Regions from separate parts of the Microbacterium oleivorans genome, predicted to be linked through region 3. Evidence: predicted binding sites of a transcription regulator. Region 3 holds the regulator's gene; each other region holds the start of a gene.
What was found. The regulator LexA, encoded in region 3, represses DNA repair genes until DNA is damaged. The targets are predictions, from matches to a motif close to TCGAACANNTGTTCGA.
Positions count from the first base shown of each region.

Region 1: the regulator LexA is predicted to act here: its motif matches at 3,309-3,324, upstream of HW566_RS04950 (HNH endonuclease signature motif containing protein).
Region 2: the regulator LexA is predicted to act here: its motif matches at 1,328-1,343, upstream of HW566_RS02000 (HNH endonuclease signature motif containing protein).

Region 1 is NZ_CP058316.1:1,001,348-1,011,097, forward strand. It holds gene HW566_RS04920 (NAD(P)H-dependent flavin oxidoreductase) at 1-111, opposite strand, end outside; gene rplA (50S ribosomal protein L1) at 200-889, opposite strand; gene rplK (50S ribosomal protein L11) at 903-1,334, opposite strand; gene nusG (transcription termination/antitermination protein NusG) at 1,544-2,605, opposite strand; gene secE (preprotein translocase subunit SecE) at 2,680-2,937, opposite strand; tRNA gene HW566_RS04945 (tRNA-Trp) at 2,982-3,054, opposite strand; gene HW566_RS04950 (HNH endonuclease signature motif containing protein) at 3,359-4,744, shown strand; gene HW566_RS04955 (NAD-dependent succinate-semialdehyde dehydrogenase) at 4,857-6,224, opposite strand; gene HW566_RS04960 (NAD-dependent succinate-semialdehyde dehydrogenase) at 6,244-7,710, opposite strand; gene HW566_RS04965 (APC family permease) at 7,707-9,266, opposite strand; gene HW566_RS04970 (universal stress protein) at 9,263-9,750, opposite strand, start outside.
Region 2 is NZ_CP058316.1:401,660-411,409, forward strand. It holds gene HW566_RS01995 (sensor histidine kinase) at 1-1,266, shown strand, start outside; gene HW566_RS02000 (HNH endonuclease signature motif containing protein) at 1,378-2,895, shown strand; gene HW566_RS02005 (FAD-dependent oxidoreductase) at 3,115-4,662, opposite strand; gene HW566_RS02010 (FAD:protein FMN transferase) at 4,659-5,531, opposite strand; gene HW566_RS02015 (FMN-binding protein) at 5,528-6,022, opposite strand; gene HW566_RS02020 (HAD-IC family P-type ATPase) at 6,111-8,825, opposite strand; gene HW566_RS02025 (ribose-phosphate diphosphokinase) at 8,901-9,750, opposite strand, start outside.
Region 3 is NZ_CP058316.1:2,858,891-2,868,640, forward strand. It holds gene miaB (tRNA (N6-isopentenyl adenosine(37)-C2)-methylthiotransferase MiaB) at 1-1,237, shown strand, start outside; gene miaA (tRNA (adenosine(37)-N6)-dimethylallyltransferase MiaA) at 1,234-2,181, shown strand; gene HW566_RS13565 (GNAT family acetyltransferase) at 2,178-2,636, shown strand; gene dapF (diaminopimelate epimerase) at 2,646-3,518, shown strand; gene HW566_RS13575 (class I SAM-dependent methyltransferase) at 3,535-4,176, opposite strand; gene hflX (GTPase HflX) at 4,263-5,780, shown strand; gene HW566_RS13585 (prolyl oligopeptidase family serine peptidase) at 5,854-7,773, opposite strand; gene lexA (transcriptional repressor LexA) at 7,819-8,484, opposite strand; gene HW566_RS13595 (LysM peptidoglycan-binding domain-containing protein) at 8,739-9,098, shown strand; gene HW566_RS13600 (histidinol-phosphate transaminase) at 9,184-9,750, shown strand, end outside.

The DNA.
Region 1 (9,750 bases), 1.5 Mb from region 3:
CCCGCCGCCCTCGCTCACCGCGGAGGTGAGCGCGGACGACGACAAGCCGCCGAAGGGCCCCAGCACGATGGGGAGGTCGATGCCGAGCATGTCGACGAGGTCGCGCGTCATGATCCGACGGTACCGCGGGGTGTACGCCTACGTCCGAAGACGACGAACGGGGCCCGCCCGAAGGCGAGACCCCGTCCGTTCGACGCGATCAGGCGAAAGCGTTGACGTCCAGCGGGATGCCGGGGCCGAACGTGGTCGACACGGCGCCCTTCTGGATGTAGCGGCCCTTGGCGCTCGACGGCTTCAGACGCACGATCTCCTCGACCGCGGTGTTGAAGTTCTCCTCGAGCTGCTCGGCCGAGAACGAGGCCTTGCCGACGACGAAGTGCACGTTCGCGTGCTTGTCGACGCGGAACTCGATCTTTCCGCCCTTGATCTCCTCGACGGCCTTGGCCGGGTTGGGGGTCACGGTGCCGGTCTTGGGGTTGGGCATGAGGCCACGGGGGCCCAGCACCTTGCCGAGACGACCGACCTGGCCCATGAGCTCGGGCGTCGAGACGGCCGAGTCGAAAGCGGTCCAGCCGCCGGCGACCTTCTCGATGAGCTCGGCGCCGCCGACCTCATCGGCACCCGCGGCGATGGCGGCCTCGGCGGCCGGTCCGGTCGCGAACACGATGACGCGGGCGGTCTTGCCGGTGCCGTGGGGCAGGATGACCGTGCCGCGGACCATCTGGTCCGCCTTGCGCGGGTCGACGGCGAGCTTCAGCGCGACCTCGACGGTCGAGTCGAACTTCTTCGAACCGGTGTCCTTCGCCAGCGCGACGGCCTCGGTGGAGCTGTAGAACTTGTCGCGGTCGATCTTCGCCGCGGCTGCTTCGTAAACCTTGGACTTAGCCATTGTCGTCTCCCCCTCAGCTCTCGACCGTGATGCCCATGGAACGGGCGGTGCCAGCGATGATCAGCGAGGCGGCCTCGATGTCGTTGGCGTTCAGGTCGGGCATCTTGGCCTCGGCGATCTCGCGGACCTGGTCCTTGGTGAGCTTCGCGACCTTGGTCGTGTGCGGCGTCGCCGATCCCTTGGGAACGCCGGCAGCCTTCTTGATGAGCTCCGCGGCGGGCGGGGTCTTCAGGACGAAGGTGAAGCTGCGGTCCTCGTAGACGGTGATCTCCACGGGGATGACGTTGCCGCGCTGCGACTCGGTCGCGGCGTTGTACGCCTTGCAGAACTCCATGATGTTGACGCCATGCTGACCGAGCGCGGGGCCGATCGGCGGCGCCGGGTTGGCGGCTCCGGCGTTGATCTGAAGCTTGATCAGGCCGGTCACCTTCTTCTTCGGTGCCATTCGTTTTCCTTTCGTCGAGCGGATGCCGGCGGCATCCCTCTCCCGCGCGTCCGGCGGTTCCGGGCGACGGTGTGATGTGCGGGCGCGCGAACGCCCGCAAACTCCCCAAGTCTAGCGCATCCGGTCACCGGGTCGCTCGGCCGAGGGACCGGGACGACGAAGCGCCCCGACCGGCGGACCGGCGGAGCGCTTCGAACGACGCGGACGCGTTACTGCTTGGTGACCTGATCGAACGAGAGCTCGACCGGGGTCTCGCGCTCGAAGAGCGACACGAGCACCGTGAGCTTGCCGCTCTCGGGCTTGATCTCGCTGATCGACCCCGGAAGCCCCGCGAACGAGCCCTCCTTGATCGTGATGGTCTCGCCGACCTCGAAGTCGACCTCGGTGACGAGGCTGCGGGTCGGAGCGGCGACACCCTTGGCGGCGCCCGCCTTGGCCGGCGCGGCCTCCTTGACCTCGACGAGCGACTTCAGCATGTTGAACGCCTCGTCGAAGCGCAGCGGAGTCGGGTTGTGGGCGTTGCCGACGAAGCCGGTGACGCCGGGCGTGTGACGCACGACCGACCAGGTGTCTTCGGTCAGCTCCATGCGAACGAGCACGTAGCCGGGGATCCGGACGCGCGTGACCATCTTGCGCTGACCGTTCTTGATCTCGACGACGTCCTCCATGGGGACCTCGACCTGATAGATGTCTTCCTCGACCTCGAGCGTCGACTTGCGCTGCTCGATGTTGGCCTTCACCTTGCGCTCGAAACCAGCGTAGGAGTGGATGACGTACCACTTGCCCGGGAGCATGCGCAGCTCGGTGCGGAACGCGTCGTACGGGTCCTCGTCGTCGCCCACCGAGATCTCGATACCGGCGGCGGCCTCGAACTCGGAGAGGTAGTCGACCGTCTCGTCGGAGGCCTCGAGCTCGGGCTCCGGTCCGTCGTAGGGCTCGACCTCGTCCGCGGCCTCGGCGGCCTGCTCGGCAAGCTCCTCCTCGAGCGAGTCGGTGAGCACCTCGGCGGCGGCCTCGGCCTCGGCGGTCTCGTCGATCTCGAGAGCGTCGTTGACGACGGCGTCTGCGTCGGGGTCGTCGATCTCGACGCCGTCGAGGTCGGTGCCGTCCTCGACAGCGTCGTCTTCCACCACGTGGACGGCGACGTGCTCGGCGGCGTCGGAGGCCTGCTCCTGCCCGGCGAGAACGTTGCCCTCCTGGGCTTCGTCGTCCTCGCTGGACTGCTCGGCGGCCGTGGCCCAGTCGACGTCGTCGGGGATGCGTTCTGACACTGCGTTCTCTTCCATCGATTGTCGGGATGCCTGCTCAGCAGGCATTCGCGGGTCGTGCGGGCTGGGCCCGTCGATCAGCCCGGGACGCCGAACACGACGGTCGTGATCCAGACGAACAGGACGTCCAGGCCGTACACGAGCGCCATCATCACGACGACGAAGCCGAGGACCACTGCCGTGAACTTCACGAGCTCCTGGCGAGTCGGGGTGACGACCTTGCGGAGTTCGGCGAACACCTGGCGGATGAAGATGATGATCCGCGCGAAGACGTTGGGCTTCTTCTCGCGGGGCGCGCCACCTGCGGCGACGACTTCGCCACCCTCTTGGACCATCGAACCCACCTGATACCTTCCGTGTGCCGGCTGACGCCGACGCGCAGGGCGGACAGGAATCGAACCTGCAACCTGCGGTTTTGGAGACCGCTGCTCTGCCAATTGAGCTACCGCCCTAGAGATCCTGCGGACCTCGGGGTCTACACCCGCATCCCATCACCATTCGTCACGTCGTCGACGCTTGGGCATGGCGAAAGAATGCAGATTTCGACTGCACCTCCCAGTGTACGTCATGCGCGCGATGGTCGCGAACGAGCATGCGGGGACGAGACGACGGCCGGTGGGGCATTCGCAGGTGCACGACGGCTAGCGTTCGCGAGCGTTCAGCGTGGCTTCCTCCACAGAGAGGGCGATTGTGGAGGCATTCCCGGGCGTACGTATGTTCTCACAGCGTGTCGGTGGGGGCTGCAAAGATGGGAACATGCAAGCGAACGGCGGCAGAGGCGACGAGGTGGCAGGCGGGGCGCCGCACGCGGCGGCGTTCGTGGAGTTCGCCCACGCGTTGACACTCGCGCACGCCGGTGAGATCGCGTCCGTGCGAGCCTTGGCGAAGCTGGGACGGTCGGCGTTGCACGAGGCACGCCGCGATGGCGTGCGGGGTATGGCCTCTGACATGGAGCTGCGGTCGGTCGCCGCGGAGGCGGCGGGGATGGCGCGGCGGGGTGACCGGCGGGTGCAGTGGGAGATCGACCACGCGATGACGGTGGTGGATGAGTACCCGGCGATGTTCGCGGCGTGGGAGCAGCGCCTCGTCACCCGCGAGCACGTCGATGTGGTGGTGAAGGTCGGGCGGGTGGTGCCGGAGGAGGTACGACCGGAGTTCGACGCCGCCGCAGTGGCCGTGTGCCAGCGGGATATCGCGACGCGTGTGGCCGGGGCGTTGCAGAACCTGGCGGAGCGGATGCACCCGCGATCGTTCTCGGAGCGTCACCGGGAGGCCGCCGCCGGGCGGTGCGTGCGGTTATCGCCGGGGCAGGACGGGATGGCCGACCTCTCCGCGACGGTGCCGATGGTGATCGCCGCGGGGATCTACGACCGGTTGACGCAGATGGCGCAAACCGTGAAGGACGCCCGGGCGGATGCCGTGGCGGTGGATGCCGCGGGCGCGGTGGGTGGCGCGGGCGGTGCCGCTGCGCCCGATGCTCGGACGATGGATCAGCTCCGTGCCGACGTGCTGTCCGACCTCGTCCTCGGCGGCGCACCCGTCATCGACCCCACCACCGGCACCGACGGGCGCGGGACGCTCGGTGCGATCCGGGCGAAAGTGCAGGTCGTGATCACCTCAGACACCCTCACAGGGAAGGACGAACACCCCGCCGAAGCGAACGGCACCGGACTCATCGACGCCGACACCGTCCGGGAACTCGCCTCACAGACGGGGACGTGGGACCGGATGTTCATCGACCCGATCACCCGCACCCCGGTCGAGACCGACGCCTACCGGCCATTGCCCGCGATGCGGCGACTGCTGCAGACCCGCGACCAGCACTGCCGGTTCCCCGGCTGCCGCAGAGCCGCGATCCGATGCGAGATCGACCACACCATCGACCACGCCACAGGCGGCCACACCCACATCTACAACCTCGCCCACCTCTGCCAACGACACCACTCCATGAAGCAATTCACGAAATGGCAGGTCCGGCAGGCCGGCGGCGGAGTGCTCGTGTGGACCTCACCCCTCGGGCGGGTCTACCGCGAAGACGTCCCCATCCCCACCGTCTGCTTCACACCAGAACTCGCCACACCACCACCCGCACCGCCCGGCCGAGGCGCCGGTGCGCCACCCGGCGCGCCACCACCCTTCTGACGCTTCCGACGTTCAGGTCCGAGCAACACGGCCTCGGTTCGAGCGCGCGCTGTTGGCCCGCTGCCGACGACGTCGGACAGCGACGTCGGACAGCGAGCCGAGCACCGACCGGTCACGCGCCCGTGCGGATGAGCTTCTTGTTGACGAACTCGTCTGCGGCGAGCAGCCCCAGTTCACGCGAAGTGCCGCTGCGCTTGACCCCGCCGAACGGCAGGCCCGCCTCGTCGGCGAGGACCACGTTGACGTAGACCATCCCCGCGTCGATGGCGTCCGCCACGCGCGCGGCCTGGTCCGGGTCGGTGGTGAACACGTACGAGCCCAGTCCGAACGGCGTGTCGTTCGCGACCTCGACGGCCTCTGCCTCGTCCGCGACGCGATAGACGACGCCGACGGGCCCGAAGAACTCCTCGCGGTAGGCGTCCATCTCGGGGGTGACCCCGGTCAGCACGGTCCCGGGGTAGAAGGCGCCGTCGCGCTCTCCGCCGGTCACGAGGGTCGCACCCTGGGCGACCGCGCGATCGACCTGCTCCGCCAGACGCTCGGCGGCCGTCAGCGACGAGAGCGGCCCCAGCACGGTGTCCTCCTCGAACGGATCGCCCACCTTCGCGTCTCGAAGCGCGGCGGCGAACTTCTCCACGAAGGCGTCGTACAGCCCGTCGACGATGATGAAGCGCTTGGCGCCGTTGCAGGATTGCCCCACGTTGTCGAGCCGTGCCTCGGCGGCCGCGGCGACGGCGGCATCCAGGTCGTCGGTCGACAGCAGGATGAACGGGTCGGACCCGCCGAGCTCCAGCGCCACCTTCTTCAGGTGTCGACCTGCGACCTCCGCCACCGCCGACCCCGCACGCTCGGAGCCCGTCACCGACACTCCCTGCACCCGCCGATCGGCGATGATCGTGGCCGCCTGCTCGTTGCTGGCGTAGAGGTTGGTGTACACGCCCTCCGGGAAGCCGGCATCCCGATAGATCGCCTCGATGGCCGCCGCCGACTCCGGGCACTGCGGTGCGTGCTTCAGCACGATCGTGTTGCCCACCGCGATGTTCGGAGCGGCGAAGCGCGCCACCTGGTAGTAGGGGAAGTTCCACGGCATGATCCCCAGCAGCACCCCGAGCGGGCTCCGCCGGATCACGGCGGCGCCCTCGCCCTCGATGGGGATCGGCGAATCGCCGGTGATCTCATCGATGTGGTCGGCGTAGTAGGCGGTGATATCGGCCGCGAAGTCGACCTCGCCCTCGGCCGCGGCCAGCGGCTTGCCCATCTCGCGCACGATGATCGCGGCCAGTTCGGCACGGCGCTCACGGTGCAGCTCGGCGACGCGGCGAAGCAGGTCGGCTCGCTCCGCGGGCGCGGCCGGGCGCGCCCACGACCGGTAGGCGGCGTCCGCGGTGGCGAGCGCATCCTCGACGTCGGCGTCGGTGGCGGGCTCATACGTCGCCAGGGTCTCGCCCGTCGCGGGATTGGTCACGGCATACGTGCTCATCGGTTCTCCTCCGTCGGCCTCAGTCGGCCGGGATCAGGGTGTACTTGGTCGACAGGTACTCATGGATGCCCTCGAGGCCGCCCTCGCGGCCCACACCGGACTGCTTGACACCGCCGAACGGCGCGGCGGCGTTCGAGACGACGCCGACGTTGAGGCCCATCATGCCCGTCTCGAGCCGGTCGATCATCCGGTGGCCGCGCGCGAGGTCCTGCGTGAACACGTACGAGACCAGCCCGTACTCCGTGTCGTTGGCGAGCCGGATCGCCTCATCCTCGTCGGCGAACGTCGCGATCGCGAGCACCGGGCCGAAGATCTCTTCGCGCAGGATGTCGCTGCCGGCGACGACCTCGGTGACGACCGTGGGCTCGAAGAAGCTCCCCTCCCCCGCGATGGCAGACCCGCCGGTGCGCACCGTGGCTCCCCGGGCGACGGCATCCTCGACGAGCGCGCCCGTCTTGGCGACTGCCCTGTCGTCGATGAGAGGTCCGATCTGCACGTTCTCCTCGGTGCCGCGGCCGATCTTCATCGCCGCGACACGCTCGGTCAGCCGGTCGGCGAAGGCGTCGACGACCGATTCGTGCACGATGAAGCGATTGGCCGCCGTGCACGCCTGCCCGATGTTGCGGAACTTCGCGAGCATCGCGCCCTCCACCGCCTTGTCGAGATCGGCGTCCTCGAACACGATGAACGGCGCATTGCCGCCGAGCTCCATCGACACCCGCAGGACGCCCTCGGACGCCTGCGCGATGAGCTTCTTGCCCACCGGCGTGGAACCGGTGAACGACAGTTTGCGCAGCCGGGGATCGGCGATGATCGGCGCCGCGACCTCGCTCGAGCGCGTCGCGTTGACCACGTTCACCACCCCCGCCGGCAGGCCGGCCTCTTCGAGGATCTGCACGAACAGGGTCGTGGTCAGCGGGGTGAGCGCCGCCGGCTTGACGACGACGGTGCACCCGGCGGCGAGCGCGGGCGCGATCTTGCGCGTGGCCATCGCCAGCGGGAAGTTCCACGGCGTGATGAAGAACGAGGGGCCCACGGGCCGTTGCGAGACGACCATCCGTCCGGTGCCCTCGGGGTTCAGACCGTACCGGCCCGTGATGCGCACGGCCTCCTCGCTGAACCACCGCAGGAACTCGCCGCCGTACCCGACCTCGCCTCGAGCCTCGGCAAGGGGCTTGCCCATCTCGAGCGTCATCAGCAGCGCGAGGTCCTCCTTGCGCTGCTGGACGAGATCGAAGGCGCGGCGGAGGATGTCGCTGCGCACCCGCGGCGCCGTGCCGGCCCACCCCTCCTGGGCGGCCACGGCCGCGTCGAGGGCGCGGATGCCGTCCGCCGGCGACGCGTCGGCGATCTCGATCAGCGTGCGGCCGGTCGCGGGATCGGCGACGGCGAAGGTCGCGCCGCCCTCGGCGTCCACCCACTCCCCGCCGATGAACAGTCCGCGCTGCAGCCCGGCCAGCAGTCGTGTCTCGCTCTCGTGCGTCATCGCGCAGCTCCTCTCGCGCGCCGGCTCGCCGGCGCATCCTTGGTCAAGGTCTCGCCCCGGAAGAACGCGGGGCGCTTCACGGCCTGCCACACCATCACGACGACGCCGACGAGGATGACTCCCACGCCGAGGATGAAGACCAGGCCCACGCCGCCGATCTGCGACCCGCTGCCGTACGCCGGATCCATGGTGTCGATGAGGGTCGTCACGAACAGCACCGCGAGGATCAGGCCGCCCACGAGAGGGAAGAGCAGGGTGAAGAACACGTTCCGCACCGAGTCGAACCACTGCTTCCGGAAATACCACACGCACGCGAACGCGGTCAGGCCGTAGTAGAAGCAGATCATCATGCCGAGCGCGAGGATCGTGTCCCACAGGACGTTCTCGCTGACGATGCGCATCACGACGTAGAAGCCGGAGGCGACGATGGCCGAGACGACCGTGGCGTAGCCGGGCGTGAAGAAGCGCGGGCTGACCTTCGCGAAGCTCTCCGGCAGGGCGCCGTAGTGCCCCATCGCGAGCAGCGTCCGCGCCGGGCCGACGAAGGTCGACTGCAGCGACGAGGCCGAGCTGGTGAGGACGGCGAGTGAGACGAGGAACGCCAGCGGACCGAGGATGGGTCCCGACAGGTGGAAGAAGACGTTCTCCTGGATGTCGGCGTTGCCGAGCCCGAGATCGCCCGAGCCGACGCCGGCGAACATGATCATCGCGACGGCGAGCAACAGGTAGAGGGCCACGATCATCACGACCGTGATCGTCGCGGCGCGGCCGGGCGTGCGTTCGGGGTCCTTGGTCTCCTCGTTCATCGTGAGGGTGACGTCCCACCCCCAGAAGATGAAGATCGACAGCGACAGGCCCGCGGCGAACGCGCTGAACGAGGGCACGGCGAACGGGTTGAACCATGACCAGTCGAAGGGCGTCGCGTCGAAGGCGTTGCCCGACGACGCCTCGACGATGGCGGCGCCTGCGAACAGCACGAGCACGACCACCTGGAACGCGACGAGGCCGTACTGCAGCTTCTGCGTGGTCTGCATGTCGCGATACGACACGAAGGTCGCAGCCGCCACGAAGACGACGCACACGAGCACGTTGATCCAGGTGATGCCGGCCAGATCCGCGACCGATTCCTGACCGGTCAGCTGCGCGATCAGCAGGAAGAGGAAGTCGACGGCGACCCCCGCGAGATTCGAGAGCACGAGGATCGTCGCGGCGACGAGTCCCCACCCCGCCATCCAGCCCACCCAGGGGCCGAAGGCGCGAGCGGCCCAGGTGAAGCTCGTGCCGGAGTCGGGCATCCGGCTGTTGAGCTCGCGGTAGCCGAAGGCGACGAGCAGCATCGGGATGAAACCGACCAGCACGATCGCCGGCACCTGTGTGCCGACCTCGGATGCCGTCGGACCCACCGCCGCCGTGAACGTGTAGGCCGGCGCGATGCACGAGATGCCGATGACGACGGCCCCGAGGAGCCCGACGGTGCCCGCGCTCAGCCCCTTGCGGGAGATCCCCCCGGTGACGGGGTCGGCCGCCGGCGACCCGGCCTGCTCTGCTCTGGTCATGCGCTCGCTCCTTCTCGCTCGCTGCGGGTGCGGGGCACCACGATCATCGGGACGGTCACCACGCGCAGCATCCTCGCCGCGGTCGAGCCGAGGAACAGGCGCCGCGGCTGCGCCAGCCGGCTCGACCCGACGAGCACGATCTCTCCGGCCTCCCACTCGAGGTGGGAGGCGGCGTCCTCGATGCCGTCACCGGTGGCGACGACCGCGGCGACGTCGGCGTCGGCGGGAAGCGCCGCCCGCACCTCGGCCAGCACGTCCTGCGCATGGGTGTCGCCCACCGTGCGGATGGCGCCCGTGTCGAGCCCGGCGGGCAGATCGAGCGCCACCAGCGAGAGCAGGCGTACCGGCACGCCCGTCGCGGCCGCCAGTCGGATGGTCTGGTCGACCAGCAACTCGGTGCCTTCGCGTTCACCCACTGCTGCGGTGAGGCGGGTGACGCCGGTCTCGGCCGGAACCCGCCGCGCACCCCGGGGCACGAGTGCCA
Region 2 (9,750 bases), 890 kb from region 3:
CCCCTCGGTCAGGTCTCGGCCGCCACCGTCAGCGGCGAGGACGGCGTGAGGAGCCTCTCCACCGAGGAGTTCTCCGACCTCGCCTCAGCTGATCTGAGCATGGGCGCGACCACGACCGCGATCGGCGACCTCGGCACCTATCGGCTCGTCTCCTTCAAAGCCGGGGACATCACGGGAGTCGCCGGACTGCCGCTGGCTGAGGTCGACCGGACCGTGGCCGAGGTGGTCACCACCATCACGATCGTGACGGTGGGCGGGCTGCTGCTGCTGAGCGCGGCCATCGCGGTCGTGATCCAACGCTCGCTCCGACCGCTTCGCGTGGTCGCCGACACCGCGGCTCGCGTGGCATCCATTCCTCTCGCCCAGGGGGCGGTGACGATCACGGAACGTGTGCCCGAGGAGGAGACCGACGACAACGACGAGATCGGACGCGTCGGCGCGGCGCTGAACACCCTCCTCGACCACGTCGACTCTTCTCTCGTCGCACGCCAGCGCAACGAGGAACGGATGCGGTCGTTCGTCGCCGACGCCAGCCACGAGCTGCGGACGCCGTTGGCGTCGATCCGCGGCTACTCCGAACTGTCGCTGCGCGCGATGCGCCAGGGGGTGCCCGGGGTCGAGGAGACCACCGCGTCGGCGCTGGAGCGCATCCAGGCCCAGTCGCTGCGGATGACGAGCCTGGTCGAGGACCTCCTGCTGCTCGCACGGCTCGACGAAGGACAGGAGCTGGTCTACGGCTCCGTGGACCTCACCGCCCTCGCCGTCGACGCGGTCGCCGACGCGCGCGTCGCGGGACAGGGCCACCAGTGGCGACTGGATGTCGGCGACGAACCGGTCGTCGTCGCCGCGGACGCGACCCGCATCACACAGGTCGTCGCGAACCTGCTGGCCAACGCCCGCGTCCACACACCGGGCGGGACGACCGTCACCACATCGGTTCGCGTCGACGACGGCACCGCCGTGCTCGCGGTGCACGACGACGGGCCGGGCATCGACCCGGCCGTGGCGGATGAGATCTTCGAACGGTTCTCGCGCGCCGATCGCTCGCGCGCACGTCAGACCGGCGGCACCGGGCTGGGCCTGTCGATCGCCCGAGCCATCGCATCTGCGCACGGCGGTTCGCTGACGGTCCGGATCGACCCGGGATCCACCACGTTCGAGCTGCGGCTCACCGCGCGTCCCGCCGATCCGGCGGACCCGGCGGCATCGGCGGGATCAGGTGGATCGGCGGGATCAGAGCCGGAGCGAACCGAGGGCGTCGGCTGACGAGCCCGCGCGAGTGCGCGTCGCCTCCTCCCCTGAGTCGCGCGAGAGCGCGTTCTGCCGATCGAAGCTCTGTTCGATCGGAGTGTCGGAGGCCCTCGGCAGAATGGGACGATGCAGACGCAACATGGTGGCCCGGACGAGAAGGACGACACGGCTTCGCTGTCATCCTCGGTGTCGTCGGCGTCGCCTCACGCCGCTGCGTTCGCCGGGTTCGATGAGTCGTTGCGCCTGCTCCACGCCGCTGAGGTGGCGGCAGTGCGAGCCCTTGCCGAGCTGGGGCGGTCGGCGCTGCGCGAGGCGCATCGTGGCGGCGTGCGGGGCATGGCCTCCGACATGGAGCTGCGGTCGGTCGCTGCGGAGGCGGCGGGGATCGCGCGGCGTGGGGATCGGCGGGTGCAGTGGGAGATCGATCACGCGATGACCGTGGTCGACGACTACCCGGCGATGTTCGCGGCGTGGGAGCAGCGCCTCGTCACCCGGGAGCACGTCGATGTTGTCGTGAAGGCCGGGCGCGTGGTGCCGGAGGAGGTACGGCCGCAGTTCGATCAGGCCGCGGTGACGGTATGTCAGCGAGACATCGCGACGCGTGTAGCCGGGGCGTTGGAGAACCTCGCCGAGCGGATGCACCCGCGGTCGTTCTCGGAGCGTCACCGGGAGGCCGCCGCCGGGCGGTGCGTGCGGTTATCGCCGGGGCAGGACGGGATGGCCGACCTCTCCGCGACGGTGCCGATGGTGATCGCGGCGGGGATCTACGACCGGTTGACGCAGATGGCGCAGTCGGTGAAGGACGCGAGGGCGGACGCTGTGGCGGTGGATGCCGCGGGCGCGGTGGACGGCGCGGGCGCTGGCGCGCAGGCGGGCGGTGCGGGCGCGGTGGGTGGCGCGGGCGTCAGCGATGGCGCCGCGTTCGGAGTGGATGCCGAACGAGATGCCGATGCCGCTGCCCCTATCCCCGACACCCGGACGATGGATCAGCTCCGCGCCGACGTGCTCTCGGACCTCGTCCTCGGCGGTGCACCCGTCATCGACCCCACCACCGGCGTGGACGGGCGCGGTGCGCTCGGGGCGATCCGCGCGAAAGTGCAGGTCGTGATCACCTCAGACACCTTCACCGGGAAGGACGAGCACCCCGCCGAAGCGATCGGCACCGGACTGGTCGATGCCGATACCGTCCGGGAACTCGCGGCGCAGACGGCGACATGGGACCGGATGTTCATCGACCCGGTCACCCGCACCCCCGTCGAAACCGACTCCTACCGGCCCCTCCCCGCGATGCGGCGGCTGCTGCAGACCCGCGACCAGCACTGCCGGTTCCCCGGCTGCCGCAGAGCCGCGATCCGCTGCGAGATCGACCACACCATCGACCACGCCCTGGGCGGCCACACCCACATCCTCAACCTCGCCCACCTCTGCCAACGACACCACTCCATGAAGCAATTCACCAAGTGGCGGGTGAAGCAGATCGGCGGCGGAGTGCTCGTGTGGACCTCACCCCACGGCAGGGTTTACCGAGAAGACGTCCCCATCCCCGCGGTCTGCTTCACACCCGAACTCGCCACACCACCGCGTCCACCCGGCCCACCCGGCCGAGGCACCGGTGCACCACCCGACGCACCACCACCCTTCTGACACGACCGCGGTCACCGGTGGACGGTGCCCCCGGGGCGACGTCATCGCCTGTAGGGGGTCCCGTTCGAAATCGAGCCCGTTCAGGTGAGCGCCCGGTCAGCCCGTGTCCAGCTCCCGAGCGCGCCCGGCCTGCCCCGTGCCCTCCCCGGACGGCGCGCACCCCGGAGCACCCATCCCGGAGCTCGCCATCCCGAAGCGGCGGTTCAGGAGCGTGCCGGTTCAGTACCCGGCGAACGCGTCCGTCGTCAGTGATCGCGCCTTCCCGAGAGCAGGAGCCAGATCGGCGATCAGCCGCGGCGGGCCGGAGATGAACGCGTGGCGCTCGGCGAGGTCGGGAACGAGATCGGCGAGGCCCGAAGCAGCCAGGCGTGCACCGCCTGCCCAGCGCCAGTGCTCCGGCAGATCCCGCGGGTCGTCGCGCGTCACCACGAGCACCCGGATACCGGCAGCCACGATGTCGTCGCGGAACGCGAGCTCCTCCGAGGCCGACGCCACATAGACCATCACGACATCGCGCTGCTCACCGGCCAGACGCAGTTGCCGAAGCTGCGAGACGAAGGGCGTCACCCCGATCCCTGCGGCCACCAGCAGCACCTTGGCATCCGTGCGCGAGGGAAGCACGAAGTCCCCCCACACGCCCGTCACCGGGAGGTCACGCCCCGGCTCGACGAGCGCGAGCGCCTTCTTGTAGCTCGACTGCGACCCCTCACGGATCGCGATCCGAACCTCGGGAAGCTCAGCAGGTGCCGACACGATCGAGAACTCCCGGCGGGTGCCCCGCGCGTCGGGCCGACGGTGCGGCACCTCGAGCTCGAGGTACTGCCCCGGGCGGAACCGGAACCCGCGATGCGCACGGAATGTCAATTCGCGCACCGACGGGGTCAGCGCCGTGCGTTCGACGAACCGCAGCCGAACCGACGCACGCCATGCGAAGGCGAACGCCACGAGGTTGCCGATCAGCAGCGCGCGTTCCTGGCCGAGGCTGATCTCGCCGATCAGGATCGGCCACCCCGCCAGCGCACCGACAACGGCGGCGACGAGGTACTGCTGCGACCGTCGCGGGGGCAGCGTCAACGGCTCCGACAGCATGAACGCGCCGAGGAACAGGAAGGGCGAAGACCACAGCACCTGACCGATGACTCCCCCGTCGACGGGGATCGAGGCCTGGGCGTACTGGACGAACGTCCGCAGGAGCGCCACGCCGACGGCCACCGCGAGGAACACCGCGACGACGCGCACCTTCTCGGTGCGCACCAGCACGAGCCCGCCGAGCACGACCACCGGCGCGGCGAGCAGCGGCGACCCGACCCACCACGCCGAGGCGCCCAGATCGAAGAACGGGATGCTCAGAACCGTCAGCGCGGTCGCACCCGCTGCCGCGGGGTTGAAGATGTGACGCCCGCGCCAGGCGAGCAGGTACTTCGACGCCGAGGCGACGACGCCCGCGATCGCGATGCCCAGCAGGCCCGCGGGCTCGAGGGTCGGGCGCAGGACGAAAAGCAGGATGAGCGCGGTGATCACCGCAGACTCGATGCGCCACGAGCGGCCGAGCAGGCGCTGCGCGACGGCATCCACGAGGGCGATCGACACGACGAGCACGACGAGCGCCGCCGGGAGGGCCAGCGGGTCCACCGCGAGCTGGCCGGTGAAGGCGAGGGCGAACGCGATCAGCCCCAGCGCGCTCAGCGAGACGAGCACCAGCCGGTACATCGAGATGCGCCCGAGCGCGCCCACGGCGCGATTTCGGATGGCGGTGAGCGAGGTCATACGAACAGCTCCGCTTCGCAGTGAGGTGACCATTCGACGGGGCCGTCGGTGCGCATCCGCACCCACGCGGCCCCCCGGGCGGCCGCGAAGCGCGGCCCACCCTCGAAGAACAGGGCGGTGGCGACGGCATCCGCCGTCATCGCGTCGGCCGCGACGGCCCAGGTCGCCGCATACTCCCGCACCGGGTGGCCGGTGCGGGCATCGAGAACGTGATGAAGACCATCGCCCCAGGCACGGCGATTGGTTGCCGATGCGCACAGGGCACCGGCCGCGAGCGTCCACACGCCGATCGCCCGACGGGCGTCGTAGGGGTGCTCCAAGGCGATGCGCTGCGCTACGCCGTCGACCGCGAGGTCGCCGCTGGCGTCGACGACCAGCCATCCCTCGACGCGGGAGCGGAGCACGCCGAGCACGAGGTCGACGAGCCGCCCCTTGCCGATCGCTCCGACATCGATGATGGCGGGCCCGCGCAGCGTCAGCGACCCATCAGCGGCCTGGACCAGCTCGCGCCAATCACCGGGCGCGGGCTCGGCACCCCGATCGAGGAGGGAGTAAGCCGCGTCGTAGCCACGACGAGCGAGCGCATCCCCCACCAGCGGATTGACCGAGCCGCCCGTGGCGCGATCGAGGGCGTCGTATAGGCCGAGCATCGCCGCTGCGTCCGGCGGAGCGGCCACCGACCCCCCGGCGGCGATCTGCCGCACGAGGGAGTCCGGGCGGAACCTCGACCACTCGCGGTCGAAACCGTCGACCACGGACGATACGGCCGCCCGATCGTCGCCCGTGAGAGGTGCCGCACTGTCGACGCGCCACGCGGTCCCGATCGCGTCGAACTCCCATCGATGCGATGCGAGCGTGGACACGCTCATGCCGCAGCGTCGGTTCGGATCTCCTCCACCGCCGCGTTGAAGCCGCCGCTGGTGAGTGAGGACCCGGCGACCCGATCCACCTCGACCTCGTCGAGGCTCTTGCCGATCACGAGGTCATCGATGCCCCCGATGAACTCCGCCTGGTACTGACGGCTCTCACGGCGGGTGGGCTCACCCGTCACCTCGACGTCGGTCACGGCATCGGAGGCGATCGTCAGGGTGACTGTGATCGTCTCGGGCCCCTCCGGCGTCTGGTAGGTGCCCTCGGCGGTGTACGAACCGTCGGCGTAGGCGCTGCCCGCGGTGCCCGCGGAGCCGGTGGATCCGCTCGTGCCCTCGGTCGTGGGCGACGTCGTCTCGGGTGCGGAGCCCGATGCCGGCTGCTCGGCTTCGGCCTGACCGGCGCACCCGGCGAGCAGGGCGAGACCGGCGACGGATGCGGCGGCAGCGGTGACGCGCAGCGAACGGGGTACGGCAGTGGTGCGGATCATGGTAGGTCCTCCTGTGTCGTGCCCCTCCGGGGGGAGGTGGGCTCCTTTCACGGTAGCGGCCCGGCGCCATGCGGCTCCTAGGCGGATCCTATGCGTTTGCATCGAGTGGGTCGGCGGCGCCGCGGCGACGCACTGCCTTGAGCCCCTCGACGGCGAAGAAGATCACGACCGCGAACCCCAGCGGCAGCAGCCACGCCTGCGCCGCGAGAGGCCGCGACTCGAACAGGCTGTTCATGAAAGGGACGTAGGTGTACACGAGCTGCAGCGCGATGAGCGCACCCGCCGACCACCACACCACGGGGTTGCCGCGGAGCACCGCGGACGTCAGGCTCGAGCGCCCGAGGAACCGGCAGTTGAGCAGGAATGCGAGCTGACCGAGGGCGAGCACCGAGACGGCCACGGTCCGGGCGCCCTCCACGTCGGATCCGGTGGCGCGGACGATCGTGAAGGCGGCGAGCGTGGCACCGCCGATGAGCACCGACACGACGAGCACGAAGCCGAGCTCTCTGACCGAGATGATCGAGCCGCCGCCGGCCCGCGGCGGCCGATTCATGATCCCGCGCTCCGCCGGCTCGTAAGCCAGGGCGAGCGAAAGGGTCACCGCGGTGACCATGTTCACCCACAGCACCTGGACCGGCGTCAGCGGCAGCGCGAGCCCGAACACCACGGCGACGAGGATCACCAGAGACTGCGCACCATTGGTCGGCAGCAGGAAGATGACCGATTTGCGCAGGTTGTCGTAGATGCGCCGCCCTTCGTGGATCGCCGAGCGGATGGTGGCGAAGTTGTCGTCGGCGAGGACGATCTCGGCAGCCTCCTTCGTCGCTTCGGTGCCCTTGATCCCCATCGCGATCCCGACGTCGGCCCGGGTCAGCGCGGGCGCGTCGTTCACCCCGTCGCCGGTCATCGCGACGACCTCGCCGTGCGACTGCAGCGCACGCACGATCCGGATCTTGTGCTCCGGGCTCGTACGCGCGTAGACGTCGACGTCGCGGACGACCTCCTTGAGCTTCTCCTGACTCAGCCCCTCGAGTTCGGCTCCGGTCAGCACACGGGGCTCGTCACCCGTGATCAGGCCCATCTCGCGACTGATCGCGACAGCCGTTCCCGCATGATCGCCCGTGATCATCTTGACCCGGATGCCGGCCTGGTGGCAGTCGGCGATCGCCTCGATGGCCTCGGGACGCGGCGGGTCGAGGATGCCCCAGAGTCCGAGGAACTCGAGCTCCTCGAGATCCTCGACCGTCACCTCGTCGAGCCGCGCGGGCTTGCGTGCGGCAGCCAGCACGCGCAGTCCCTCTGCACTCAGCTCGGCGACGGCGTCCTCCCAGAACCGGCGATCGAGCGCTTCGGCACCGTCCGCGCCGCGCTGCCGGGTCGACCTGTCGAGCAGGCGGTCGGGCGCGCCCTTCACCAGGATGGCGCGCGAGCCGTCGGACCCCTCGTTGAGGGTCGCCATGAACTTGTTCTCGGAATCGAACGGCAGCACGTCGACGCGCTCGACGCCATCGTCCTCTCCCGAACGCCCGCCCTTCAGGGCGACGACGCGCAGCGCACCCTCGGTGGGCTCGCCCACGAGCCTCCAACCGTCCTCGGTCTGCGCGATGTGCGCATCGTTGCAGAGGTCGGCCACGGCGAGGAGTGCCGCCAGATCTCCGCCGGAGGCAGCGCCACCGTCGGATCGCTCGATCGCGCCGTCCGGCTCGTACCCCAGCCCGGCGACGTCGTAGCGCGCGAGCGGCGTGACCATGCGCCGCACCGTCATCTCGTTCTTCGTCAGCGTGCCGGTCTTGTCAGAACAGACCGTCGTCACCGAGCCGAGGGTCTCGACGGCGGGAAGCTTGCGGGTGATGGCCCGGCGGCGCGCCATCTGCTGCACGCCGATCGCGAGCGTGATCGTCACGAGCGCCGGCAGCCCCTCGGGGATGGCGGCCACCGCGAACCCGATCGTCGCGGACACGAGTTCGCCGAACGGCATCCCGTGGGCGAAGCGGCCGATGAGCATCATCACCAGTGCCATCCCGAGGATGACGAGGGTGAGCACCTTGCCGAACGAGTCGAGCTGACGCGTGAGAGGGGTCGTCAGCGTGCCCGCGCCGCCCACGAGCTCCTGGATCCGGCCGATCTCGGTGCGCCCACCCGTCGCCGTGACGATGCCCCGCCCCTGGCCCGCCGAGACGATCGTGCCGGAGAAGGCCATCGACGACCGGTCACCGACGCCGGCATCCGCGTCGACCGGCTCGGTCTGCTTCGAGGCCGGGACGGATTCGCCGGTGAGCGCGGCCTCGTCGATGCGCAGCTGACTGGCCTGAGCGAGGCGCAGGTCGGCGGGCACCTTGTCGCCCGGCGACAGGCTCACGATGTCGCCCGGAACAAGGTCGGCGGCGGCGATGTTCTGCCACGACCCGTCACGGCGCACGCGCGCGTGGGTCGACAGCATCCCGCGGATACCGGCGAGAGCCTTCTCTGCGCGCCCTTCCTGCACGAACCCGATGACCGCGTTGATGATCGCGACCGCGAGGATCACCCACACGTCGAGCCAATCGGCCATCACGGCCTTGATGGCCGCCGCCGCGAGCAGGATGTAGATCAGCGTGTCGTTGAAGTGCGAGAGGAACCGCAGCCACGCCGGCGTCCGCTTGGCCTCGGGAAGCTCGTTGGGCCCCACCGCATCGAGGCGAGAGGCGGCCTGATCGGAGCTCAGCCCGCCCGCACCGGTTCCCAGGGCGGCGACCACCTCATCGACGGCGTGGGCGTGGGCACGAGGCGGGGCGACATCCGCCTCCGAGACAGGGGCAGCCATGCCGCGATCCTACGTCGAGCGCCCACCCCGCGGACGCCCACACTGCCGTGTCTGACACGAGGCGGCGTGTCGGCCTCAGGCGGCGCCGTCGAACATGCTCGTGACGGAGCCGTCCTCGAAGACTTCTTTGATGGCCCGCGCGAGCAGCGGTGCGATCGGCAGGATGGTCAGCCCGGGGAACCGCTTGTCATCGCCCAGCGGAATGGTGTCGGTGACGACGACCTCGTCGATCGCGGCGTCCTGGAGCCGCTCGACAGCCGGGTGGCTGAAGACCGCGTGCGTGGCGGCGACGATGACGCGCTCGGCCCCGCTGCTCTTGAGCGCCTGCGCCGCCTTGACGATGGTGCCGCCGGTGTCGATCATGTCGTCGACGAGCAGGCACACGCGTCCGCGGACGTCGCCGACGATCTCGTTCACGGTCACCTGGTTGGCGACATTGGGGTCCCGACGCTTGTGGATGATCGCGAGCGGGGCGCCGAGGCTGTCGGACCAGGTGTCGGCGACGCGCACCCGCCCGGTGTCGGGCGAGACGACGGTGAGCTTGCCGCGATCCTCGGGGCTGAGCGTCCGCTCGAAATACTCGAGCAGGACGGGCTTGGCGAACAGGTGATCGACGGGACCGTCGAAGAAGCCCTGGATCTGCGCGGCGTGCAGGTCGACGCTCATCACGCGGTCGGCACCGGCGGTCTTGAACAGATCCGCCACCAGCCGCGCGCTGATCGGCTCACGGCCCCGGCCCTTCTTGTCCTGGCGTGAATACGGGTAGTACGGCGCCACGACGGTGATGCGCTTGGCCGACGCCCGCTTGGCGGCGTCGAGCATGATCAGCGTCTCCATCAGCCACTCGTTGACCGGCGGGCCGAACGACTGCAGGAGGAAGAAATCGCAGCCGCGGATCGAGACCTCGAACCGGGTGAGGATCTCG
Region 3 (9,750 bases):
CCTCGCGCAGATGGATCAGGATGCCGTTCAGCAGAAGGCGCCCTGGGTCGACGTCGTCTTCGGCACCCACAACATGGGTGCGTTGCCGGGTCTGCTGGAACGCGCTCGCCACAACGGCGAAGCCGAGCTCGAGATCCTGGAGGCGCTCGAGACGTTCCCCTCGACGCTTCCCACCAAGCGCGATTCGGTCTCGAGCGGGTGGGTGTCGATCTCGGTCGGTTGCAACAACACCTGCACGTTCTGCATCGTCCCGCACCTGCGCGGCAAAGAGAAGGACCGCCGCCCCGGTGACATCCTCAGCGAGATCCGTCTGCTCGTCGACGACGGGGCGGTCGAGGTGACGCTGCTCGGCCAGAACGTCAACAGCTACGGGGTGGAGTTCGGCGACCGACAGGCGTTCGGCAAGCTGCTGCGCGCCGCCGGGGAGATCCCGGGTCTCGAACGCATCCGATTCACGAGCCCGCATCCGGCAGCCTTCACCGACGACGTGATCGACGCCATGGCGGAGACGCCGGCGGTCATGCCGCAGCTGCACATGCCGCTGCAGTCGGGATCGGACCGCATCCTCAAGGTCATGCGGCGGTCCTACCGCAGCGCGAAGTTCCTCGGCATCCTCGAGCGCGTGCGCGAGCGCATCCCGCACGCCGCGATCTCGACCGACATCATCGTCGGGTTCCCCGGCGAGACCGACGAGGACTTCGAGGACACGCTCCGCGTCGTCGAGCAGGCCCGCTTCGCGAGCGCTTTCACCTTCCAGTACTCCATCCGCGAGGGCACGCCCGCCGCGACCATGCCCGACCAGGTGCCGAAGGCCATCGTCCAGGAACGCTACGAACGCCTCACAGCGCTGCAGGACCGCATCGCGCTCGAGGAGAACCAGATGCAGGTCGGTCGCGAGCTGCACGTGCTCGTCTCGTCGGCCGAGGGCAAGAAGAGCGCCGAGACGCACCGGCTCAGCGGTCGTGCCGAGGACAACCGCCTCGTCCACTTCGAGGTGCCGAGCGGCTCGGTCCTGCCGCGACCGGGCGACGTCGTCTCGGTGACCGTCACCCGCGCCGCGCCCTTCCATCTCTTGGCCGACAGCATCGACGGAGCGCCGCTGCGCGTGCGTCGCACGCGTGCGGGGGACGCCTGGGATCGCTCGCAGGCCGAGTCCTGCGGCGTTCCCGCGCCCGCCACCGCGAGCGGGCCGCGAGCGGTGTCGCTCGGGCTGCCCGCGCTCCGCGTCGGCGTGTGACCGAGGGCGTTCGTCCCGGTTCCGGGGGGTCGCTGCTCTGGGCGGTCGTCGGCGCCACGGGGACCGGCAAGACCGGTCTGTCGCTCGACCTCGCCGAGGCGCTCGGCGCGGTCGGTCGATCGGCCGAGGTCGTCAACGCCGATGCCATGCAGCTCTACCGCGGCATGGACATCGGCACCGCCAAGGTGCCGGTCGCCGATCGACGCGGCATCCCGCATCATCTCTTCGACGCGCTGTCGGTGACCGATGAGGCCGCGGTGGCCTGGTACCAGGATGCCGCGCGCCGCGCGATCGCCGACATCGCCGCGCGCGGGTCCGACGCGATCCTCGTCGGCGGTTCCGGGCTGTACGTCTCGAGCGTGCTCTTCGACTTCCGCTTCCCGCCACGGGACGAGGGGCTGCGGGCGCGGCTGGAGGACGAGCTCGACGACCTCGGTGCGCCGTCGCTGTTCGCACGGTTGCGCGAGGCCGATCCCGTCGCTGCCGACCGCATCGACCCGCGCAACGGCCGGCGCATCGTCCGCGCGCTCGAGGTCCTCGCGCAGGGCGGCGCGACCCACGGGGGCGCGCTGCCGGTTTCGCCGAAGGCGTGGCATCCCGCGACCAGGATCGTCGCGACCGGCATCCCACGCGGCGAGCTGGTCGCGCTTCTCGACCGCCGCGTCGAGCGGATGTGGGCCGACGGCCTGGTCGACGAGGCGGCGCGGTTGCGCTCCGCCGGCATCGAGGACGGCCCGACGGCGGGTCGGGCGATCGGGTACGCCCAGGCCCTGGCCCAGCTGCGCGGCGAGATGACGTCCGCCGAGGCCATCGCACAGACCCAGGCGCTCACCCGCCGCTATGCGCGGCGACAGGTGTCGTGGTTCCGGCGCTACGACACGGCGCGCTGGATCGACGCGAGGGAGGTCGATGCGGCCTCCCTCGTCGGAGAGGATGAGGCATGAGCATCGTGCTGCGTCCGTTCCGGCCCGCCGACGAGGACGTGGTCGTCGCCCTGTGGCACGAGGTCGGCCTCACCCGCCCCTGGAACGACCCCCGGGCCGACATCAGACGCAAGCTCGTCGTGCAGCCCGAGCTCTTCCTCGTCGCCGTGGACGACGGCGGTGAGGGCGAGGTCGTCGGCACCGTGATGGCGGGATACGACGGTCACCGCGGCTGGCTCTACTACCTGGCATCGGCGCCGACCCGGCGAGGGCGCGGCATCGGCCGGCTTCTGGTCGCCGAGGCCGAACGTCTGCTCGCCGCACAGGGTTGCCCCAAGGTCCAGCTGATGGTGAGACCTGAGAACGCCGGGGTGCGCGCGTTCTACGCCGCCCTCGGCTATGAGCCATTCGACACCTGGGCCACGGGCAAGCGGCTCGTCGTCGACGGTCCGGGCAGCCCCGCTCCGCCCGCCTAAACTGGGCCCATGTCGACTGTCGCGTTCACCAAGGGTCACGGAACCGGGAACGACTTCGTCGTGATCGCCGATCCCGACGGAGGACTCGAGCTCGCCGACGAGCAGGTCGCGGCGCTGTGCGACCGCCACTTCGGGATCGGGGCGGACGGGCTGCTGCGCGTCGTCCGGTCCCGCGCGCTCCTCGACGGTGCCGAGGCCGCCGTGGCCGGCGCCGAGTGGTTCATGGACTACCGCAATGCCGACGGCTCCGCCGCGGAGATGTGCGGCAACGGCATCCGGGTCTACGCGAGATACCTCTTCGAGGCGGGCCTCGTCCCCGCGGACGCAGCCGAGCTGCGCATCGGCACGCGGGCGGGGGTGAAGACCGTCACGCGCTCCGAGAACGGCTTCGAGGTCGACCTGGGGCTCTGGCGCACCGAGTCGGAGGACGTCCTGGTTCGCGCGCGCGGGCTGGGCGTCGCGCGTCCCGGGCAGCCGATCGACGTCGGCAACCCGCACGTCGTGGTCGCCCTCGCCAGCGAGGACGAGCTCGCGGGCCTCGACCTGACGGTGCAGCCGCAGCTCGAGCCGCAGCCCGCATCCGGTGCGAACGTCGAGTTCGTCGTGCCCGCCGATCCGCTGGTGCAGGGAGGCGTCGGCGTCATCCGGATGCGCGTCTTCGAGCGCGGCGTGGGGGAGACCCTGTCGTGCGGCACGGGCGTGGCCGCATCCGCTCTCGCCGTCCGACACTGGGCCGGGGCCGCGGCTCCCGACCGGTGGAGCGTGGAGATCCCCGGCGGGCGTCTCGGCGTGCGCGTGGTCACCCATGACGACGGCGAGCACGTGCTGCTGTCGGGGCCGGCGACGCTCGTCTACTCCGGGCAGGTCGCGCTCGCGGGCTGATCTCGCGGAGGCGTCGTCAGGGAAGCTCGATGGCGCCCGTGGGTGGAACGCCGTGTCGCCGCACTCGCAGCACTCGGAAGCCCCGGCCGGTGGCCGCGCGTGTGACGCCGTAGCCGTGATCGAACGTCGCGGCGAGCCACCGCTGCAGCGAATCCGAACCGAGATTGCGCTGCACGACGAGCCAGGCGTCGCTGCGCTCCGACAGACGCGGGATCCACCGCTGCAGCATCCCGTGCAGCTCGTTCTTGCCGACCCGGATCGGAGGGTTCGAACGGATGGTGCGGAATGCGACATCGTTGGGAACATCGTCGGGCAGAACGGCGTTGATGTTATCGAGTCCCAGTTCAGCGGCGTTGCGTCGCACCAGGTCGAGGGCGCGTTCGTTCACATCGACGGCCCAGACCGTGGCGCGGGGCGACTCCATCGCCAGCGACAGCGAGATCGGCCCCCAGCCGCAGCCGAGGTCGAGGAAATCCCCACCGGACGGTGCCGGAGGGGTGTTGGCCAACAGAACACCCGTGCCCGAGTCCACGTGGTCAGGGCTGAACACCCCGCCCGCGGTCGTGACCTCGACGGCGCGCCCCGCGAGGGTGACGCGGATGCGGCGGAGGTTCTGCTCGCTGGACGGGGACGCGCTGAAGTAGTGATCGCTCCCCATGCATCCGAGCGTATCGGAGCCGGTGCTCCCGGCGGGAGGCTAGAATTCACGGACGCTCGGGCATGGGCGTCCCGGGAAGAGAAGGTATGACACACACCACCACCCCCGACGGCGACGACGACATCGCGGTGGACCCGATCAATCGCGTGCTCGCGAGCGCTGAGACCCGCGCGGGACTCCGTGTCTTCGCCGGCGCTCAAGCGCTGCAGGATGCCTCGACGGTGTCCTACGGCGACACCGACGGCGACCAGTGGGACCGGGAGGAGCGCGCCGCGCTCCGACGCGTCCCCGGCCTGTCGACGGAGCTCGAGGACGTCACCGAGGTCGAGTACCGCCAGCTGCGGCTCGAGAACGTCGTGCTCGTGGGGGTCTACCCCCAGGGCTCGCAGGAGGACGCCGAGAACTCGCTCCGCGAGCTCGCCGCGCTCGCCGAGACGGCCGGGGCCGTCGTGCTCGACGGCGTGCTGCAGCGACGCCCGCACCCCGACCCCGCGACGTACATCGGACGCGGCAAGGCCGCGGAGCTGCGCGACCTGGTCGCCGCCGTCGGAGCCGACACCGTGATCGCCGACACCGAGCTCGCCCCCAGCCAGCGTCGCGCGCTCGAGGACGTCGCGAAGGTCAAGGTCATCGACCGCACGACGGTGATCCTCGACATCTTCAGCCAGCACGCCAAGAGCCGCGAGGGCAAGGCGCAGGTCGAGCTCGCTCAGCTCGAGTACCTGCTCCCGCGTCTGCGCGGCTGGGGCGAGTCGATGAGCCGTCAGGCCGGTGGGCAGGTCGGTGCTGGCGGCGCGGGAATGGGTTCGCGCGGACCGGGTGAGACCAAGATCGAGCTCGATCGCCGACGCATCCGCACTCGGATGGCGCTGCTGCGCCGCCAGATCCGCGACTTCGCGCCGTCCCGGGATGCGAAGCGGGCCGAACGCAAGCGCAACACGATCCCGTCCGTGGCGATCGCGGGCTACACCAACGCCGGCAAGTCGAGCCTCCTGAACCGGCTGACGAGCGCGGGTGTGCTCGTCGAGAACGCCCTGTTCGCGACACTGGACGCCACCGTCCGACGGGCCGAGGCCGCCGACGGCCGGGTCTTCACCCTGACCGACACGGTCGGATTCGTGCGGAACCTGCCGCATCAGTTGGTCGAGGCGTTCCGCTCCACGCTCGAGGAGGTCTCGGGGGCCGATGTCATCGTCCACGTTGTCGACGGCTCGCACCCGGATCCCGCCGCGCAGCTCGCCACCGTCCGTGACGTGATGGGCGACGTCGGAGCGCGCGCGACGCGCGAGCTGGTCGTGTTCAACAAGGCCGACCTCATCGACGACGACACCCGCCTGTTGCTGCGTGGCCTCGAGCCCGAGGCGCATTTCGTGTCGTCGCGGACGGGCGAGGGCATCGACGCGCTCCGCGGCGCGATCGAGGATGCGCTGCCGCTGCCGGCCGTCGAGGTGCGAGCGCTCGTGCCGTACGACCGGGGCGACCTGATCTCGGCCGTCCACGAGAACGGGCTCATCGTCGCCACCTCGCACGAGGAGGACGGCACCGCCGTTCACGCCCACGTCTCGGAGCGTCTGGCCGCCGAGCTCGCGCCCTACGCTCGCTGAGCCCGCCTGCCGCACCGGGGGGCGCAGGGATGCGTGATGCGCCTGCCGGGTCGGCGGCCTCGAGAGGGGCGGGTCAGGCGAGCTCCACGGGCGCGACATCCGGGGTGGCGAAGCCGAAGACCTGACCCAGGAACGCGAGCTCGCTCTCGAGCGCATGGACGATCGTCTCGGTGCGGCGGAAGCCATGCCCCTCGCCCTCGTACAGCACGTAGGCGTGGGGCACGTCCTGAGCCACGAGTGCGTCCCGGATCGCCTCGGCCTGCGCCGGCGGCACGACGGCATCCTCGTCTCCCTGCAGAAGCAGCAGCGGAACGCGGAATCGCTCCGGCCGGCTGAGGGGCGAGCGTTCGATGTAGGTCTCCTCGGCCTCGGGAAGCGGTCCGATGAGGCCGTCGAGGTAGCGGGCCTCGAAGTCGTGCGTCTCCGCCGCGAGGGCTCGCGCATCGCCGACCCCGTAGCGCGAGATCCCGGCGCCGAACACGTCGGTGCCGACGAGGGCGGCGAGCACGGTCCAGCCGCCGGCCGATCCGCCCTCGATGGCGAGTCGGCCCGGGTCGGCGAGGCCGTCGGCGGCGAGGCCCCGCGCGGCGGCCGCGACGTCGTCGACGTCGACGATGCCCCACTGTCCCTTCAGCCGCTCGCGGTAGGAGCGGCCGTACCCGGTCGAGCCGCCGTAGTTGACGTCGAGCACGCCGATGCCGCGGCTGGTGAAGTACGCGGCCTTGCTGTCGGCGGTGCCGCCGACGTGCGAGGTGGGGCCGCCGTGCACCCACACGAGATAGGGCGGCAGCTCGTCGGTCGGGGCGGAGACGCCCGGGTTGGTCGGCGGGTAGGCGAAGGCGTGCACAGGCCCGTGCGGGCCGTCTGTCGTCACCTGCCGGGCGTGGGGGATCCACGCCTCGTCGACATCCGGGGTGCCGCCGCGGACGGCGATGGCCTCACCGCTGTCGAGGTCCACGACCCACAGGCCGGTCGCTCCCGGCATGGTGCCGCTGACGAGCGCGCGGTCGCCGCGCACGTCGTCGATCTGCAGACGAGCGGTGGCTGCGAAGGGGAGGGGGATGGCGCCGCCCTCGCGGTCGATGATCACGAGCTGGTCGGATCCGTGCGTGCGGACGGCGATCACGCGGCCATCGTCGAGTGGCGCGTACCACCGTGTGCCGAGCACCCACAGGCCGCCGCCGGTGTCGGCATCGGCCGGTGACATCGCCACCGGTTCGACGCTCGACGCCGGATCGACGCGGTAGAGGTTCCAGCGGCCGGTCGGCTCGTCGAGGAGCACCAGGTCGCCGTCTGCCGACCACTCGGGCTGCAGCGCCGCCGTGGTGCCGCTCGTGACGTCCCTGACGACGTGCGGTGCGTCGAGGTCCACGACCCGGATGCGCGTACGGTCCCACGGCATGTCGGGGTGGTCCCACGCCACCCACGCGAGGTGCGACCCGTCCGGCGAGAGGGCGGGCTGCGCGACGAAGTCGCTGCCACCGGCGAGCTCGCTCACCGCCGCGACCGGATCGGACGCTGCACCGGAGGAGGCGCCGTCGATGCGGACGATGTGCCGCTCGGGCGTCGCGCCCGGGCGCTCGCGCTCGCGCACGGCGAGCAGCGTGCCGCGTTGCCAGCGCAGCCCGCCGTAGTGCGTGCCGCCGTCCTCCGGCGTCAGGGCCTCGGGTTCGCCGCCCGGCCTCAGGCGACGGATGCGCTGGTCGGACTTGTCGACGAAGAAGAGCACACCGTCGTCCGAGGCGGTCCACGCACCGCCGCCGTACTCGTGCACGCGCGATCGGGCGTTCCACGGTGCGGGGAGCACGGCCTCGACGGAGCCGTCGATCGCCCGACGCATGACGGCGACGCGCCCCGCCTCATCGGGCAGCGACTCTCCCCACCAGATCTCGTCGCCGACGAACGCCGCGCCGTCGAGGCGGAGCGAGGATGCGCTGGCCCAGCGGGCCGTCAGCGGGGAAGGCCAGGAACCGTAGGGAAGCTGCTGCGACATAGCGCCACGCTACGCGAGCGCGGGGCGGGCCACGCCGGACCGCCGTCAGATGGCGCGGAGGACGGCCACGACTTTGCCGAGCACGACGGCGTCATCGCCGAGGATGGGCTCGAAGGCGGAGTTCCGGGGCAGCAGCCACGTGTGCCCGTCGCGCTGGCGAAGCGTCTTGACGGTGGCCTCGCCGTCGAGCATCGCCGCGACGATCTCGCCGTTGTCGGCGGTGGCCTGCGACCGCACGACCACCCAGTCGCCGTCGCAGATGGCGGCGTCGATCATGGAGTCGCCGACGACCTTGAGCATGAACAGCTCGCCCTTGCCCACCAGTTGACGCGGAAGCGGGAAGATCTCCTCCACCTGCTGATCCGCGGTGATCGGCACGCCCGCCGCGATGCGTCCGACGAGGGGCACGAGGGCGGCGTCGCCCAGGGCGGGAGCGGCGTCGGCGGGGTTCTCGGCGGCGCTGCCGGGCAGGTCGATCAGCACCTCCATGGCGCGGGTCTTGCCCGGGTCGCGGCGGAGGTACCCGCTCAACTCGAGCTGGTTGAGCTGATGGGTCACGCTCGAGAGGGACTTCAGGCCGACCGCATCGCCGATCTCGCGCATGCTCGGCGGATAGCCGTTCCGCGCGATCGCGCGCTGGATCACCTCGAGGATCGCGAGCTGCTTGTCGCTCAGATTCTTGCGTCGTCGCGTCTGCGGCTTCTCGCTCATCCGCCGGTCTCCTGTCGTCACGCCCGCCCCCGACCCGATGTCGGAGGTTCGTGGTGGGCTCTCGCTGTCGAAAACGTAGCCCGATCCTGAGCTGCCGGTGCGGAACGCACCGCGTGTCTCTTCGATCGGTATCCGATTTCGAACCCTGGTTGACACCAGATAATATCGAAGATACGTTCGGAACCGAAGTACGCACCCGGATTTCTCCCCGAGAAGCCGTGAGCGAATCTTCCTACCGCTCCAGAGGAGAAGCCATGACCACCATCGATGTCCGCCACGCGCCGTCACCCCGCACGCGCCTGCGCCTGACGCTCCGTGGACGCCGCGCCCTCGTCGCAGTCGCAGCTCTTCCCGCCGTCGTGGCCGTCAGCTTCGCCGTGCTGTCCGGCGGCGGTGCGCTCGCCTCCGACGAGGCCGGCGCGCCCGAGGGTACTTTCGCCACCGTGACGGTGATGTCGGGCGACTCGCTCTGGACCATCGCCGAGGAGGTCGCACCCAACGACGACCCCCGCGACGTCATCGACGCGATCATCCGCCTGAACGCATTGGGCTCGGGTCAGCTCGACGCCGGCCAGACGCTCGCCATCCCGGCGGAGTACGCCGTCGCGAGCTGAGGCCGGACGCCAGGACACGGCGTGTGACGGCATCCGTCGGGGTTCTGCGCCGACGTCCGTCGCCACGCGGCCTAGCATGGGTGGGATGAGCCCGAGTCTGGATGATCTTCCCCTCAGAGACGACCTGCGTGGCCTCACCCCGTACGGCGCCCCGCAGGCTCCGCTCCCGGTGGCGCTGAACGTCAACGAGAACACCCACCCCGTCCCCGAGGAGGTGGCCGACGACATCCTCGACGCCATCGCCCGGGCGCTGCGCGAAGTGAACCGCTATCCCGACCGCGAGTTCACGCGGCTGAGGGAGTCGTTCGCCGATTACCTGGGGCACGGCTTGACTCCGGACCGGATCTGGGCCGCGAACGGCTCGAACGAGGTGCTTCAGCACCTGATGCAGGCTTTCGCCGGTCCGGGGCGCACTGCTCTGGGGTTCGGACCGACGTATTCGATGTACCCGCTGCTCACCCGGGCGACGGGAGCGCGCTACGTCGCGGGGGAGCGCGGCCCTGATTTCACGCTGGATGCCGCCTCCGCCGCGGCCCAGGTCGCCGAGCACCGCCCCGACGTCGTGTTCCTCTGCGCACCGAACAACCCGACGGGCACGCCGCTCGGTCTCGACGTCATCGAGGCCGTCTACGAGGCGGCCTCCGGAATCGTC